DNA from 4 places in the Pantoea sp. X-Soil-TKNS-1207 genome. Region 2 is predicted to be linked to each of the others. Evidence: predicted binding sites of a transcription regulator. Region 2 holds the regulator's gene; each other region holds the start of a gene.

Region 1 (3,580 bases), 150 kb from region 2:
TCTCCGCCAGCAGCTGCTTTTGCTGCGGGGCAAGCCCGGCCACCGCTGGCGCGCTGTGCAGTAGTGTCGCGGTGGTCGTCGCCAGACGCAGCAGCTGCGCTTCCAGCTTGCCTGCCAGGCTGCGGCGGCTAAACAAGGCGGAAACCAGCCCCAGAGTGATCACCCCCACCGCCACGGTTGAGGCACGCCCAATGGCATGTTCAAACGCCAGATCGGGATGCTGAATCGCGCCGAGCGTCGCCAGGCCGATGGTGTAACCCGCCACTGCCGCCCCCGACGCGCGAAAATGCCGCAGTACGCTCATCGCCAGTACGCACAACCCCAGCCACAGGCTTTCGGTTAATACGAACAGCCACGGCTGCTGAGCGAAAGCGGCCATCAGGGTTAACGCCATCACCATGCCCACCAGGGTACCGATTAAGCGCCATTTGCCCTTGCCGAGCACCGCGCCCTGCACCGGATTCAGCACCAGCAGCACGGTGCTGGCGGCGGAGTAAGGCATATCCAGTTGCAGCCAGTAAGCGATGACCAATGCCAGATTGGCGGCCAGCAGCGCACGCAGAATATAGGTTGCGCGCGGCGTGGTGAGATCGAACCCGGCCAGCGAGGAATAACGTTGCCAGAAACGCATGGCGCCCCCTTCTACAGTGAATTTGCGCTCACTGTAAATCTGGCGATGCGTGCAGAGAAGTGACCTTTTTTGAATCGATACGTGCGTCAGACGCACGCATGGCATTGAGGCTTAATCGTCGGCGGAACAGAGCTGGCGCAGGGTCTGGCGCAGCCAGCGATGCGCGGCATCATGCTGGAAACGCGGATGCCATGCCTGCGTCAGCAGCACGGTTTCCAGTGGCACCGGCAGTTCGAATAACCGGACACGCAATCCGGCAGCCAGCGCGCGCCGCCCAAGATGTTCCGGCAGCGGCAGCAGCAGATCCGAATCCTGTAGCGAGAAGATCGCGGTGTACGGCGTCGCGACAATCAGGGAAACCTGACGTTGCAGGCCCAGCTGCGCCAGCGCCTGGTCAATCGGCCCGCTGGATTTGCCACGCCGGGAGATGCTGATATGGCCCCAGCGCGTCAGCTGCTGCGGCGTGATATCGGCGTCAAAGATCGGATGATCGGCGCGCGCCATGCCGACAAAGCGGGTAGTAAACAGCGGCTGCACGCGGATTTCCGGCCCCAGCTGACGCGCCGCGCTGATAAACAGATCGATACGGCCGCTGCGCAGCGTTTCATCATCGACATCATCAGCTTCGGGGGAGAAATGCAGCATGGCGCGCGGCATTTCAGCCGCCATCGCCTCCAGCAGGCGACCGGAATAGATCCCGACAAAAATATCATTGGCGCGCACATTGAAGCGCCGTTCCAGCGTCGCCAGCGCCACTTCCCCGGCCGGGGCCAGCACCTGCGTGGCCTGCTCCACCGCGCTGCGCACCTGCTCGCGCAACGCCAGCGCGCGCGGCGTCGGCACCAGCTTGCGTCCGGCCTGCACAAATACCGGGTCGCCCAGGGTATCGCGGATACGTCCCAGCGTGCGGCTCATGGCGGGCGCGCTGAGGTTCATGCGCCGCGCCGCCGCCACCACGCTGCCCTCCTCCAGCAAAATATCCAGCGCCAGCAGCAGATTTAAATCCGGTTGTTTCATGGTGGCCTCAGCATCAGTGCAAAAAACGCATCCTACCCCCATCGCGTTGTGGTTAACAACCTGTGTGGAGGCGTGCGTTTGTCGCACGGATAAAGTGCGTGCGGCGGCATTTACCGAAGGTGGAGTGTAAATGAAAATGATTCTCGTTTGAATGCGAAAAATGATAACTGGCAGAGAAACCACTACCTCATGGAACCTTTAATGACCTTATCGCGCGTCACGGCCCTCGCCGCCGGACTGACCACGCTGCTGGCGACAGCCGATGACAACACCCTGCTGGTGGAAAGCAGTGGCTCGCTCGGCGCCACCACGGAAGAGACCCAGTCCTACACCACCGGTGAAACGCGGGCCGCCACCGGTTTAACGCTGTCTCCGCAGGAGACGCCGCAGTCGGTGACGGTATTAACCCGTCAGCGTATGGACGACCAGCAACTGAACAGCGTGCAGTCAGCGCTGGAGGCGACCACCGGCGTCGAATCACGCACCCTCGACAGCGAGCGTGTTGATTTCTTCTCCCGTGGCTTCAGCATCGACAGTTTCCAGTTCGATGGCATCCCCACCAGCTTTGTTGACGGGGCCAGTTTCATCGACACCGCCTTTTATGACCGCATTGAAGTGGTGCGCGGCGCCACCGGCTTACTCACCGGCGCAGGCAATCCCGGCGCATCCGTCAATCTGGTGCGCAAGCGGCCGACGGACAGCTTCCAGGCGCAGGCAGCGGTCAGCGCCGGTTCATGGGATAACTATCGCAGTATGCTGGATGTCTCCGCCCCGCTAACCGACGATGGACGGGTGCGCGCCCGCGTGGTGGGCACCTTGCAGCAGCGCCACTCATGGCTTGATCGCTACCAGCAAAAGAAACAGGCGTTTTACGGCGTGGTCGAGGCCGATGTGACGGACAACACCACCCTGAGCGTCGGTTACGATATGCAGAATATCAAACCGACAGGCTCCACCTGGGGCGGGATGCCACGCTGGTTCAGCAATGGTGAACAAGCCAACTGGCCGCGATCCGCCAGTCTGGCCGCCAACTGGAGCCACTGGAACAACAACCTGCGCACCCTGTTCGCCAACCTTGAGCAACGCTTTGATAATGGCTGGCAGGTGCGCGCGAACCTGAGTCAGCAACGCACCAAATCCGATGCTGAGCTGTTCTCCGGCTTAGGCTACCCGGATGCCAGCAGCGGTGAAGGACTACTGCCGGTGGCGCTGGCCAGCCGTGACAAATCACGCCAGAACAGCATCGACGCGATGGCGAGCGGGCCGTTTGAACTGTTTGGCCGTCAGCATGAGCTGGTGGCGGGCGTAATGGCCTCGAAACGCATCGAAGATGCCGACAGCAGCGGCTTCGTTTTTCCCGCCACCCCCATCGGCGATATTTTTCAGTGGAACGGCGATTATCCCGAAGCGGATTTCTCCAGTGCGACCTGGACGCGCACCCACACTGAAACGACCCAGCGCGGCCTGTATAGCGCGTTACGCCTGTCGCTGGCCGATCCGCTGAAGCTGATCGTCGGGGCGCGTCTTAACCAGTACGAAATCGATCAAACCGATGGCAGCACCGATTTCCATTATGAAAAACATGCCGCTATCACCCCTTATGCCGGACTGATTTATACCCTTTCACCCACCTATGCGGTCTACACCAGCTATACCACCATTTTTAACCCGCAAACCTACCGCGACCGCAACAATCAGGTGCTGAAACCGACCAACGGCAACAACCGTGAGATCGGGCTGAAAGGACGTTATCTGGATGGCCGTCTTAATGCCTCGCTGGCGCTGTTCGATACCCATCTCGACCATGTCGCCACCACCGACAGCGGCTATCTGCTGCCGGATGGCAGCCAGGCGTATAAAGCCGTTAATGGCACCACCTCGAAAGGCGTGGAGCTGGATGTGCAGGGTGAGCTAACGCCGGGCTGGAATATG
Region 2 (3,580 bases):
ATCATCACCATGCCGAACCATCCGAACAAACCGGAAATGGGTACGCGTGATGTGCCGTTCAGCCGTGAAGTGTGGATCGATCGCGCGGATTTCCGTGAGGAAGCCAACAAGCAGTACAAACGTCTGGTGCTGGGCAAAGAAGTGCGTCTGCGTAACGCCTATGTGATTCGTGCTGAGCGCGTGGCGAAAGATGATGAAGGCAACATTACCTGCATCTACTGTACCTGCGATGTCGATACGCTGAGCAAAGATCCGGCAGATGGCCGTAAAGTGAAGGGCGTGATCCACTGGGTTTCTGCCATTCATGCGCTGCCGGCGGAATTCCGTCTGTACGATCGCCTGTTCAGCGTGGCGAATCCGGGTGCGGCTGAGGATTTCCTCACCACCATCAACCCGAATTCACTGGAAATCAAACAGGGCTTTGTCGAGCCGGGACTGCGCGATGCAGAAACGCAGGCGCCGTATCAGTTTGAGCGTGAAGGGTATTTTTGTGCAGACAGCGTGTACTCGCAGCCGTCTAAGCTGGTGTTTAACCGCACCGTAGGCTTGCGCGATACCTGGGCGAAAATCGGCGATTAATTCTTTTTGTCGTTTTCACCATATCATCATGTAAGGGCGAGCAATCGCCCTTTTTTATTGGCGATAAATCACGGCTGGCAACCATTTATGCTACGGCATAAAAAATGTGTTTGTTACCGGTATTTGCGACAAATCTGACTTTAGTAAAATTAATCCATTTACGAGTGTTAAAAACTGTATTTCAGGTAGGCTATGCGCTCTCCAGCGTTGCTCCGCGGGTTATCTAAGGAAAAAAAATGACAAGTCTCGCTCAGGAAGCCAAACACAGCGTCGTGGTTTTACATCAGCTTATCGAACGTATTTTTAATCAGTCGGATAGCACTGACGACAGCATTGAATTGTTTCTCTCGCACTTTCACCCCGACTTCAAAATGGTGACGCCGCAGGGGAAACAATTCGATTTGAACTCAATGGAGGTGCTGTTCCGCCAGTTGCGCGGCCAGCGTGAAGGGATGCGCATCGCCACCAGTGAACACACCATCATTTCGCAGCAGAGCGAGGAGGTCACCATTCAGTATCGCGAGTTGCAGATGATGAATGGTAACAACCAGAGCCGCATTTCGCTGGCGGTGCTGGATTGCAGTACCTTGATTCCTCGCTGGCGATATTTGCAGGAAACGCTGGTGCAGTGATATCCAGAAACAAAAAAACCGGTGCCAGGCACCGGTTTTTTTATACTGCATAGCACACTTCGTTACTTATCGTGGAGCGTCTCGTCTTCGCGGCAGTCTCCCAGCGCACAGTGGCCGTACAGGTACAGGCTGTGGTTGGTGAGTTTGATACCGTGACGGGTTGCAATTTCACGCTGACGGGTTTCAATCGATTCATCGCTGAACTCGATCACTTTGCCACAGTCCAGGCAGATCAGGTGGTCATGATGATGCTGCTGCGTCAGTTCAAAGACGGATTTACCGCCTTCGAAGTTATGACGGGTAACGATGCCCGCGTCATCGAACTGGTTAAGAACGCGATATACCGTTGCCAGACCAATCTCTTCGCCCATATCAATCAGGCGTTTGTACAAATCTTCCGCACTGACGTGATGGCACTCGGGTTCCTGAAGCACTTCCAGAATTTTAAGTCTGGGCAGCGTGACTTTCAGGCCAGCCTTCTTCAATGCGGAGTTGTTGTCAGTCATGCGGATATTGTCCTGTTACTTTGCTAGTCACTTGCGGCGCAGGGCCTTGAATGTCGATCACGCGCATTCTCATTTGCGTCTCATTATAGAACTCAAGCAGTGAAATGAAAACCAAGGTAACGTCCTGAAATCACCAGTGGCTGTAAGGATAAGTGTCACTAACGCCGGCGGGGATCGTGCAGGTCTTTGTTTCCATTTCACTCAGCCTCATTCTGATGCCAGAGGAATAAGCGGATGACCGTTACGGGTATTCTACAGATTTGCGGGAAAAAGTTAAAAAACAGTAGCTATTATTTTTATAGGAAATTCCTTTAACTCAATGTGAGCCAGCGCCCACATTGAGGAGGGCAGGGGATCAGGCTTCGATGATCGCCTGTAATTGCAGCTCATCAAAAATCTGTTTCACCCATTTTTCAACACGTTCGTTGGTCAGTTCCGGCTGACGATCTTCGTCAATAGCCAGTCCCAGGAAGTGTTTGTCATCGGCCAGACCTTTAGAGGCTTCAAAATGGTAGCCTTCCGTTGGCCAGTGGCCAACAATCACCGCACCATTCGGCTCGATGATGTCACGGATGGTGCCCATCGCATCACAGAAGTATTCCGCGTAGTCTTCCTGGTCGCCACAGCCAAACAATGCCACCAGTTTGCCGTTGAAGTCGATCTCTTCCAGCGTCGGGAAGAAATCATCCCAGTCACACTGCGCTTCGCCGTAGTACCAGGTCGGGATGCCCAGCAGCAGGATATCGAATGCTTCGAGATCTTCTTTGGTGCTCTTGGCAATGTCATGCACTTCAGCAACGTCTTTACCCAGTTGTTTCTGGATCATTTTTGCAATGTTTTCAGTGTTGCCGGTATCGCTGCCGAAGAAAATGCCTACGATTGCCATGGGTCAAGTAACCTCTTAAATCCTGATTGTGAAAGTAAGTCAGTAGAATGCACAGTTAAGCGAATGATAGCAGACCGGGCAAAGTGGCGGAACTTGTAAAGCGGTCACTTTTGTTCGTGCGTGCGGTCTGCGTGCGTTACGACAGTTTGAGCTGCGCCAGCAGCATTTGTTCAATCAATTCGCTGCGACTGATGTTTTGTTGCTCAGCCAGGGTGTTGAGGGCATCAACCGCCTCGCCGGACATTTTCAGCTCGACACGACGCAACCCACGCACCTTGTCGCGTTTCAGCTGGTTGCGTTTGTTAATCCGCAACTGTTCGTCACGCGTCAGCGGACTGGTTTTGGGGCGACCCGGACGCCGCTCATCAGCGAAGAGATCGAGCGTGGTACGGTCAGTCTGTTCTTTTGCCATGGTTTGTAAAACTGAGTGGGCGCGAACGGCGGAAAGGCGCTGCGCGATTTATACATTATCGGCCCGACCACGGTGAAAAAATCATCCGCGGCAAATTTTTAGCGCGACATCATACTCCAGCGCCATCCACGACGCCAACCCTAAACGGTTTGCGGCAAGCTTTTGCTTTTACAGTACAAAAAAGCGCCGGACTGCGCGCAAAACCGCCTCAGGTTTCTCCGCATGAACCCAGTGGCCTGCGCCGCTGATCACATGCGCATGCGCCTGCGGGAACTGACGCAGCAGGGCATCGCGGTGCTGATTATCCAGATAGGGCGAGTCACCGCCGCGAATAAACAGCGCCGGGTGCGGCCATGCCGGTACGTCTTCCCAACCGGAAATGGTGCTGTAGTTGTCCCACAACACCGGCACGTTAAAACGCCACTCGCCTTCATGGAACGATTTGAGGATGAACTGAATCACCCCTTCTTCCTTCAGCAGCGTACGCATCACCTCAGCGGCTTCGCTGCGGCGCGTCACCCCGGCGGCGCTCACCGCGCGGATGGCCGCGAAAATCTCGTCATGG
Region 3 (3,580 bases), 670 kb from region 2:
ATCTCTCCCTGCTTAAATCCCACCCGGCGTTTCGCGCGGTGTTTATTGCGCGTTTTATCTCAATTGTTGCGCTCGGGATGCTGGCCGTGGCGGTGCCGGTGCAGATTCAGCACATGACTCACTCTTCCCTGCTGGTGGGACTGGCCGTCACTCTGGCGGCGGCCGGGATGTTTATCGGCCTGCTCACCGGCGGTGTGCTGGCGGATCGCTATGAACGGAAAAAGCTGATTGTCTTCGCACGTTCCACCTGCGGCCTTGGGTTTGTCGGGCTGGCGATCAACGCCGCCCTGCCTGAACCTTCGCTGGTCGCCGTTTATCTGCTGGGTTTCTGGGATGGTTTCTTCGGGGCGATTGGCGTTACCGCGCTGCTGGCAGCAACACCGGCGCTGGTCGGGCGCGAAAACCTGATGCAGGCGGGCGCCATCACCATGCTGACGGTACGCTTCGGGTCGATTCTGTCACCGGCGATTGCCGGCATGGTGATTGCCAGCGGCGGCGTGGTCTGGAACTACGGCCTGGCGGCAGCGGGAACGCTGCTGACGGTGCTGACCATCCTGCAACTGCCGATCCTGCCGCCACCGCCGCAGCCGCGTGAACATCCGCTGAAATCGCTGGCGACCGGCGTGCAATTTTTGTTTGCCAGCCCGCAGGTCGGGATGGCGGCGCTGATTGGAGCGCTGGTGACGCTGGCCAGCGCGGTACGCGTGCTCTATCCGGCGTTGGCGCCGCACTGGGAAGTGAGTGCCGACCGGCTGGGCCTGATGTTCGCCGCCGTGCCGCTCGGCGCAGCCATCGGCGCATTGACCAGCGGCCGCCTGGCGCAGGCCGCACGCCCCGGTCTGCTGGTGCTCAGCAGCGCGATTGTCGCTTTTATCGCGCTCGGGCTGTTCGGCCTGATGCCGAATTTTCAGCTCGCCCTGCTCTGCCTGGTGGCCTTCGGCTACTTCAGTTCGATCAATAGCCTGGTGCAATACGCGATGATTCAGAGATTAACGCCGGACCATCTGCTGGGGCGTATCAACAGTTTATGGACGGCGCAGAATGTCACCGGCGATGCGCTGGGTGCGGCGATGATTGGGGCGATGGGTTCCTGGCTGCTGCCGCAGCAGGCCGCGACGATGTTTGGTTGCGGCGCGGCGTTGCTGGGCGTGCTGATGTGGTTACTGATGGGACGTTTACGCCGTTATCAACCGCCAGCAGCGACGCTGGCGGAAGAGGCATCATGACTTCACAAACAGTTTTTCCAGACGCGCCAGCAGATTGTTGGCGCTGTAGTAGTCGAGACGGAAGGTATCCGCGCCCAGCGCGTACACCTGCTGCTGCGTTACCGCCGCGTTCTGCGCGAGGAACGGATTGCTCAGCACCGACTGGCGGGTTTTATCATCGGCAGCGAACAGCAGGAAGCTGTGCCCGGTCAGCCCGCTGGCGACGTTTTCACCCGACAGCTGAATGATGTCTTTGCGCTGGCCCATGCTATGGCTCTGCTGAACGCTGGCTGGCGGCGTCGCCAGGGTGAAACCGAGCTGCTGCAACAATTTGCCCTGCGCTGAAGCGGCGGTCCACAGGTTCACAGCACGGCCATCACCGTTCCACACCATGGCGGAGACCGGCTGCGGCGGCAGCGTGATACTTTTTTTCAGCGCCGCTTCGCGATCGTCAAAGGCTTTGACGCGCTGCGCTGCCTGCGTCTCATGGCCCGTGGCGTTACCCAGCAGCGTGACCACATCCTGCCAGCTTTTATCGTCATAGTTGACCACCAGCGTGGGGGCAATGGCGGAGAGCTGGCTCACCAGATTGATGGCCTTATCGTTACCGGTGGCGCTCACGATGATCAGGTCTGGCGCTTCAGCCGCGACCGCTTCAGCGTTTGGCTCGCCGATATACAGACGTTTCACACCGCGCTGTTTCGCCACCTCGCCCCACTGGCGGAAGAAGCCCTGATCGTCGGTGAAGCGGCTATTCGGCGCGGTGGCACCGGAGGCGATCACCGGTGCATCGATCGCCAGCAGGGACCCGGTGAGGGTGACGCTGGTGGAGACAATGCGCTGCGGCGCTTTGTCCAGGGTTAGGGTGCCCTGCTCGCTGTGAATGGTGCGTGGCCAGCCCTGATCGGCCCGCGCGATGCTGTTGAAAGTCTGGAAAATGAACAACAGGGCGCAGACGCCCCATAAACCGCATTTATTCATAAGTTCTGGTCCACCATTTAGCTTAAGCGCGCCCCCCGCAGACTACTCTGATTACGCATTCTGACGCAGGAAGTCCCGCGTTCTGATTGACTCTTTAGCGCATTAGACGTAGGTTACAGGGCCATAATAAAAATGATAATCATTCTTAATAATCTTATCATTTAAAGGTGAAAATTATGGTGGAATCTTCCACGTTTGAAAATGCCTGGTTGAAGGATTTTTCCGCACTGTGCCGCGGATTCCTCTTTACCTCCCCCTGGCGCAGCCTGGCGACACAAGGGTGTTACACCACCCTGACCGAGCCGGTTCAGGATGCCGCCAACTTACAAGGTGATTTTCAGCAACAGCTGCGTCAGCATTTCGCGGCGGCGAAAAAGCAGGGTATCGAAAAGCCCGTTCTGGTTGGCGCGATCCCGTTTGACGTCAGCCAGCCTGCTGCCCTGTTTATCCCCGAGTCATATCAGACCTTTGCGCGTGGCGATCTGCTGGCCACCTTACCCGCCGAGCTCAGCGCGTTGCCGCAGGTGCGTCGTCGTTCGGCGCTGCCGGATCACGACATTTTTACCGGCATGGTGGCCGATGCAGTGGCGGCCATCCAGCGCGGCGAACTCGACAAAGTGGTGCTGTCGCGACTGATGGATATCGTCACAGAACAGCCGGTGGACAGCGCTGCGCTGATGCAGCGGGTGATGGCGCTCAATCCCAACAGCTACCATTTCCATCTGCCGTTGCCGCAGGGTGGCGTGCTGCTGGGTGCCAGCCCGGAACTGATGCTGCGTAAGCAGGGGCGTGATTTCAGCTCTTGCCCCCTCGCCGGCTCCGCCCGTCGCGATAGCGACGCTCTGCGTGACCGCGCAGCCGGCGAAACCCTGATGAACTCCAGCAAAGATCGATACGAACATAAGCTGGTGACCGACGCGATGCGCGATACGCTGCAACCACGCAGCCGCCTGCTGTCGGTGCCGACAGTGCCTTCGCTGATTACCACTTCCACGCTATGGCATCTCGCTACCCAGATTGATGGCGAGGTACAGGACGAACGCGAAAATGCGCTGTCGCTGGCCAGCCTGCTGCATCCCACCCCGGCGCTGAGCGGCTTCCCGCATCATCATGCGCAGCAGTTGATTCAGACGCTGGAACCTTTTGATCGCCAGCTGTTTGGCGGCATTGTCGGCTGGTGCGATGAGCAGGGGAACGGCGAATGGGTCGTCACCATCCGCTGCGGAACGGTGCACGACACGCGCGTGCGTCTGTTCGCTGGCGCGGGCATCGTTGCCGACTCCCAACCCGAATCGGAATGGCGCGAAACTGGCGTGAAGCTGGATACCATGTTGCGCGCCTTTGGACTGCAATAAAGGAAAGACCATGAGTATTCCCTATAATCGCTGGCCGGA
Region 4 (3,580 bases), 550 kb from region 2:
CTGGCTCCAGCTGACATACGGGGAGATGCCATTGTTGAAGGCATACAGCAGGGCGGCACGGCCGCTGACGTGGTCATCCTGACGACGGCTGGTGCCGTTATCCGACACGATGCGGTCGTAACGACCAGAAAGGTCCATATGCCAGCGATCCAGTTGCAGCTCATCCTGCAGGTAGAGGCCGGTCTGGTAGTAACTGCGCGTCTCCGCCGTCCAGTCGTAATCCGGCATGGTGCCCACCGCCTTGCCGCTCCACGCATTGAGCGAGCTGGCATAGCCGCTGGCTTCCTGGAGATCGTCGCGGTAGCGATGGTATTCGGCGCCCAGCGTCACGCGATGCTGCACCGCACCGGTGGCGAAATCCGCCTGCAGGCGGTTATCGTTGGCCCATGAGGTAAGGGAGGAACGCTCGCCGGAGTAATAACGCGTCAGCAGATCCGGGTTAGTGGCATCCCAGCCTATCTGGTAAACCTGATCGAGATCGACATTCGAATGGCTGTAGCTGCCGGTGGAATAGACCGACCACACATCATTGAAGCGATGGGAAAAGTCATAGCTGTAGATCTGCTCATGACGCTTGAACTGATCGAGCGCGCTGTCGCCGTCGTAGAAACCGTCGCTCAGCTTGCGGCCATTGTGGCTGTAGAGCGTCCCTTCGGCTGGCACCGAACCGTGATAACCACCCGACGGATCTTTTTGCAGATAGGCGCGCAGCACCAGATTGGTGTCTTCATTCGGCTGCCACATCAGCTGCGGCGAAATGGCGTACTTCTCCGCGCGGGTGTGATCGTACTGGGTGTCGCTATTACGGGTGATGCCGGTGAGGCGGAACGCCCACTGATCGTTAATCGCGTTGGTGTAGTCGAAGGCCGCGCTGTTGGTGGCATTGGTGCCGGTCGACAGGCGGAAATGCCCCTCTTCGGCGAACTGCGGTCGCTTGCTCACCATATTCACCAGGCCGCCGGGCACCGTCTGTCCATAGAGCGCAGAGGAGGGGCCTTTGATCACATCGATACGGTCAAGGAACCAGTTATCCACCTGCAAAATATTGTAGCTGCCGCCGTCGCTCATCACGCGCAGGCCGTCGAGGAAGGTGTTATCCACATCGCCGCCGTGGAAGCCGCGCAGTGAGATGGTGTCGTAACGGGTGGCGGCACCGCCAAAGTTGGTAAACACGCCGGAGGTGTAGTTCAGCGCCTGGTTAAGGTCGGTCGCCCCCTGGTCTTCCATCTGCTGACGCGTCACCACCGAGATGGATTGCGGCGTGGTAATCAGCGGCCGGTCGGTTTTGCTCGCGCCGCTGCTGCGGGTGGCGAGATAGCCCTGAGTGGGGGAGGTCGCGGTTTCCTGGGGTTGTGCGGTGACGACCAGGGATTCTTCGGCAAAGCTGGCACCAGGCAGAGCAAGCGCCAGCGCGCACAGCACGCGGCCACGGTTAAGGGTAAAAAGCGTGGGCATCACAGTTCCTTCGACTAAAAGCAGGTAAATGGCAGCAGCGCTGCGGTAATTTTTAGTAATACAAATAAAATTAAGACTGAGAATTATTATCTTTTAGATAAGGACGTATCAAGATGTAAATTAAATGGAGAGAGGCTGTGAGATAAACTAACAGCCGGATCGGGCGATCCGGCCAGGCTTGCGGTTACTGTTGCGTTGTGGTCAGTGCGGGCATGTTGGGGATATCGCGGGCGCTGTCGCAGGTTTTATCCTTCGGACAATATTTGTCGAGCAGCATCAGCGTCACGCCGTTGGTCCAGCCGAAGCCGTCCTGCAACGGATATTCGCCACCGCCGCCGCCGCCGAGCTGCGCGCCTTCCACCACGTACTTCTCAACCAGCTTGTGCTGTTTGTCGTAGGTCATCTGCACGTTTTGCAGGAAGCGCTGACCAATCTGCTGCGCCAGCTGCGGCTGCTTATAGTGCTCCAGACCGGTTACCGCCACCCATTGCAACGGCGCCCAGCCATTTGGCGCATCCCACTGCTGGCCGTTATTCACCGTGGTGGTGACCAGGCCGCCCGGTTTCAGCAGCTGTTTCTCCACCGCCGACGCGGTGCGTTGCGCCTGCTTATCGCTGGCGAGCTGCATATAGAGCGGGAACAGCGTGGCCGCCGTCAGCTGCGGATGAACCTGTTTTTTCTGCCAGTCGTAATCGGCGTACCAGCCCTGCTGATCATTCCACAGATAACGGTTGATCGCCGCCTGACGTTTTTCGGCATCAGCGGCGAACTGCTGCGCCTGCGCGTTGTTATTCGCCAGCTTCTCGGCTTTTGCCAGCGTCTGCTCCAGATGGAACAGCAAACTGTTGAGATCGACCGGCGCCAGCTGGGTGGTGCGGATCGAGGCCAGATTGTGCGCATCGCTAAACCAGCGCGAACTGAAATCCCAGCCTGATGCCGCCCCGGCACGCAGATCGCGGTACACCTGATGCTTATCACGCTGCGGCGCTTTTTTCGCCGTGTTGACGTCATCCAGCCAGGATTCGGTGCGGGGCGCATCGCGCTCATCCCAGTAGCGGTTGAGCAGGGTGCCGTCGCTGAGCTTGATCACCCGCTTGCTGGCCTGACCGGCGGGCACCTTGTCGCTGTCCGCCATCCAGTAGGCGTACTCTTTTTGCAGCTGCGGCAGGTATTTGGTGTAGACGCTGTCGCCATCGTGCGTCGCCAGCAGATCGATCATCAGGCTGAAGAACGGCGGCTGCGAACGGCTGAGATAGTAGCTGCGGTTGCCGTTAGGAATATGGCCGTAGTGATCCAGTTCCCAGGCGAAGTTATCCACCATGTCCTGCACCCGGTCCCAGTGGCCGCTTTCGGCCAGGCCGAGCAGGGTGAAATAGCTGTCCCAGTAATAAACCTCACGGAAACGGCCGCCCGGCACCACATAAGGTTTTGGCAGCGGCAGCAGTGAATCGTACTGACCGGCCTGCTGGGCGGTGCGCGTCAGCACCGGCCACAGGCCATCAATATGCGCGCGCAGGCTCTGACCGGCAGGCGGCACGTATTTGTCCTGATCGTTCGGCAGGGTAAAGTTGGCCGCCACGAAATGTTTCAGATCGAAGTTGCGCTGGCCTTTCTGCATCTGCCAGTCGGCGAGAATCGACGAGGGATTATATTTCGGCACCGCGTCGGCAAAGGTTTTCTGGTCCGGATAAAATTTGGCCTGCTGCACCGCATTAAATAATGGCCCCAGACGCACGTCCGGTGGCTGCGGCTGGCTGCTGAGCATACGATCGTTATCTGCGGCATAGGCGACAGCAGACCCCATCATCAGGGCGGCGCTGAGCAACAGGCTAAGACGCCCTGGTGTGAATACGACATTTTTTATCATCGGTTTTTCTCCTTGTCCGAAAAAGTGGCGCGCTAACACATTGACCACACAACCAACTTTAGTCGCTATCGCGGGGCTTATCCGCTTGCGGCAAAGGAAATGTGAAGCACCCTGAATTAATCACGGCAGAAATTGCATTAACGCTAAGGTTTTTACTTGCCCTGCGCGGCTATTTCCCTGAGGCTGAAAGAAAAAAAAGGAGAGAAGTATGGAGATCATCTGGTATCACCCGTCGATGGAGCCGTCCGGCTGGCTCAA

The links. The regulator Fur, encoded in region 2, represses iron uptake genes when iron is present. The targets are predictions, from matches to a motif close to ATAATAATGAGAACNACTATCAA.
Region 1: the regulator Fur is predicted to act here: its motif matches at 1,779-1,801, upstream of AC6I8V_RS06415 (TonB-dependent siderophore receptor).
Region 3: the regulator Fur is predicted to act here: its motif matches at 2,313-2,335, upstream of AC6I8V_RS02540 (isochorismate synthase).
Region 4: the regulator Fur is predicted to act here: its motif matches at 1,526-1,548, upstream of AC6I8V_RS08470 (TonB-dependent siderophore receptor).

What each region holds. Positions count from the first base shown of each region.
Region 1 covers NZ_AP035958.1:1,391,889-1,395,468, reverse strand. The annotation lists gene AC6I8V_RS06425 (FUSC family protein) at 1-631, opposite strand, end outside; gene AC6I8V_RS06420 (LysR family transcriptional regulator) at 743-1,648, opposite strand; gene AC6I8V_RS06415 (TonB-dependent siderophore receptor) at 1,850-3,580, shown strand, end outside.
Region 2 covers NZ_AP035958.1:1,243,672-1,247,251, forward strand. The annotation lists gene glnS (glutamine--tRNA ligase) at 1-579, shown strand, start outside; gene AC6I8V_RS05705 (hypothetical protein) at 816-1,211, shown strand; gene fur (ferric iron uptake transcriptional regulator) at 1,274-1,717, opposite strand; gene fldA (flavodoxin FldA) at 2,073-2,603, opposite strand; gene ybfE (LexA regulated protein) at 2,740-3,015, opposite strand; gene ybfF (esterase) at 3,184-3,580, opposite strand, start outside.
Region 3 covers NZ_AP035958.1:571,136-574,715, reverse strand. The annotation lists gene entS (enterobactin transporter EntS) at 1-1,226, shown strand, start outside; gene fepB (Fe2+-enterobactin ABC transporter substrate-binding protein) at 1,221-2,186, opposite strand; gene AC6I8V_RS02540 (isochorismate synthase) at 2,363-3,541, shown strand; gene AC6I8V_RS02535 ((2,3-dihydroxybenzoyl)adenylate synthase) at 3,552-3,580, shown strand, end outside.
Region 4 covers NZ_AP035958.1:1,798,427-1,802,006, forward strand. The annotation lists gene AC6I8V_RS08470 (TonB-dependent siderophore receptor) at 1-1,455, opposite strand, end outside; gene treA (alpha,alpha-trehalase TreA) at 1,640-3,322, opposite strand; gene ghrA (glyoxylate/hydroxypyruvate reductase GhrA) at 3,531-3,580, shown strand, end outside.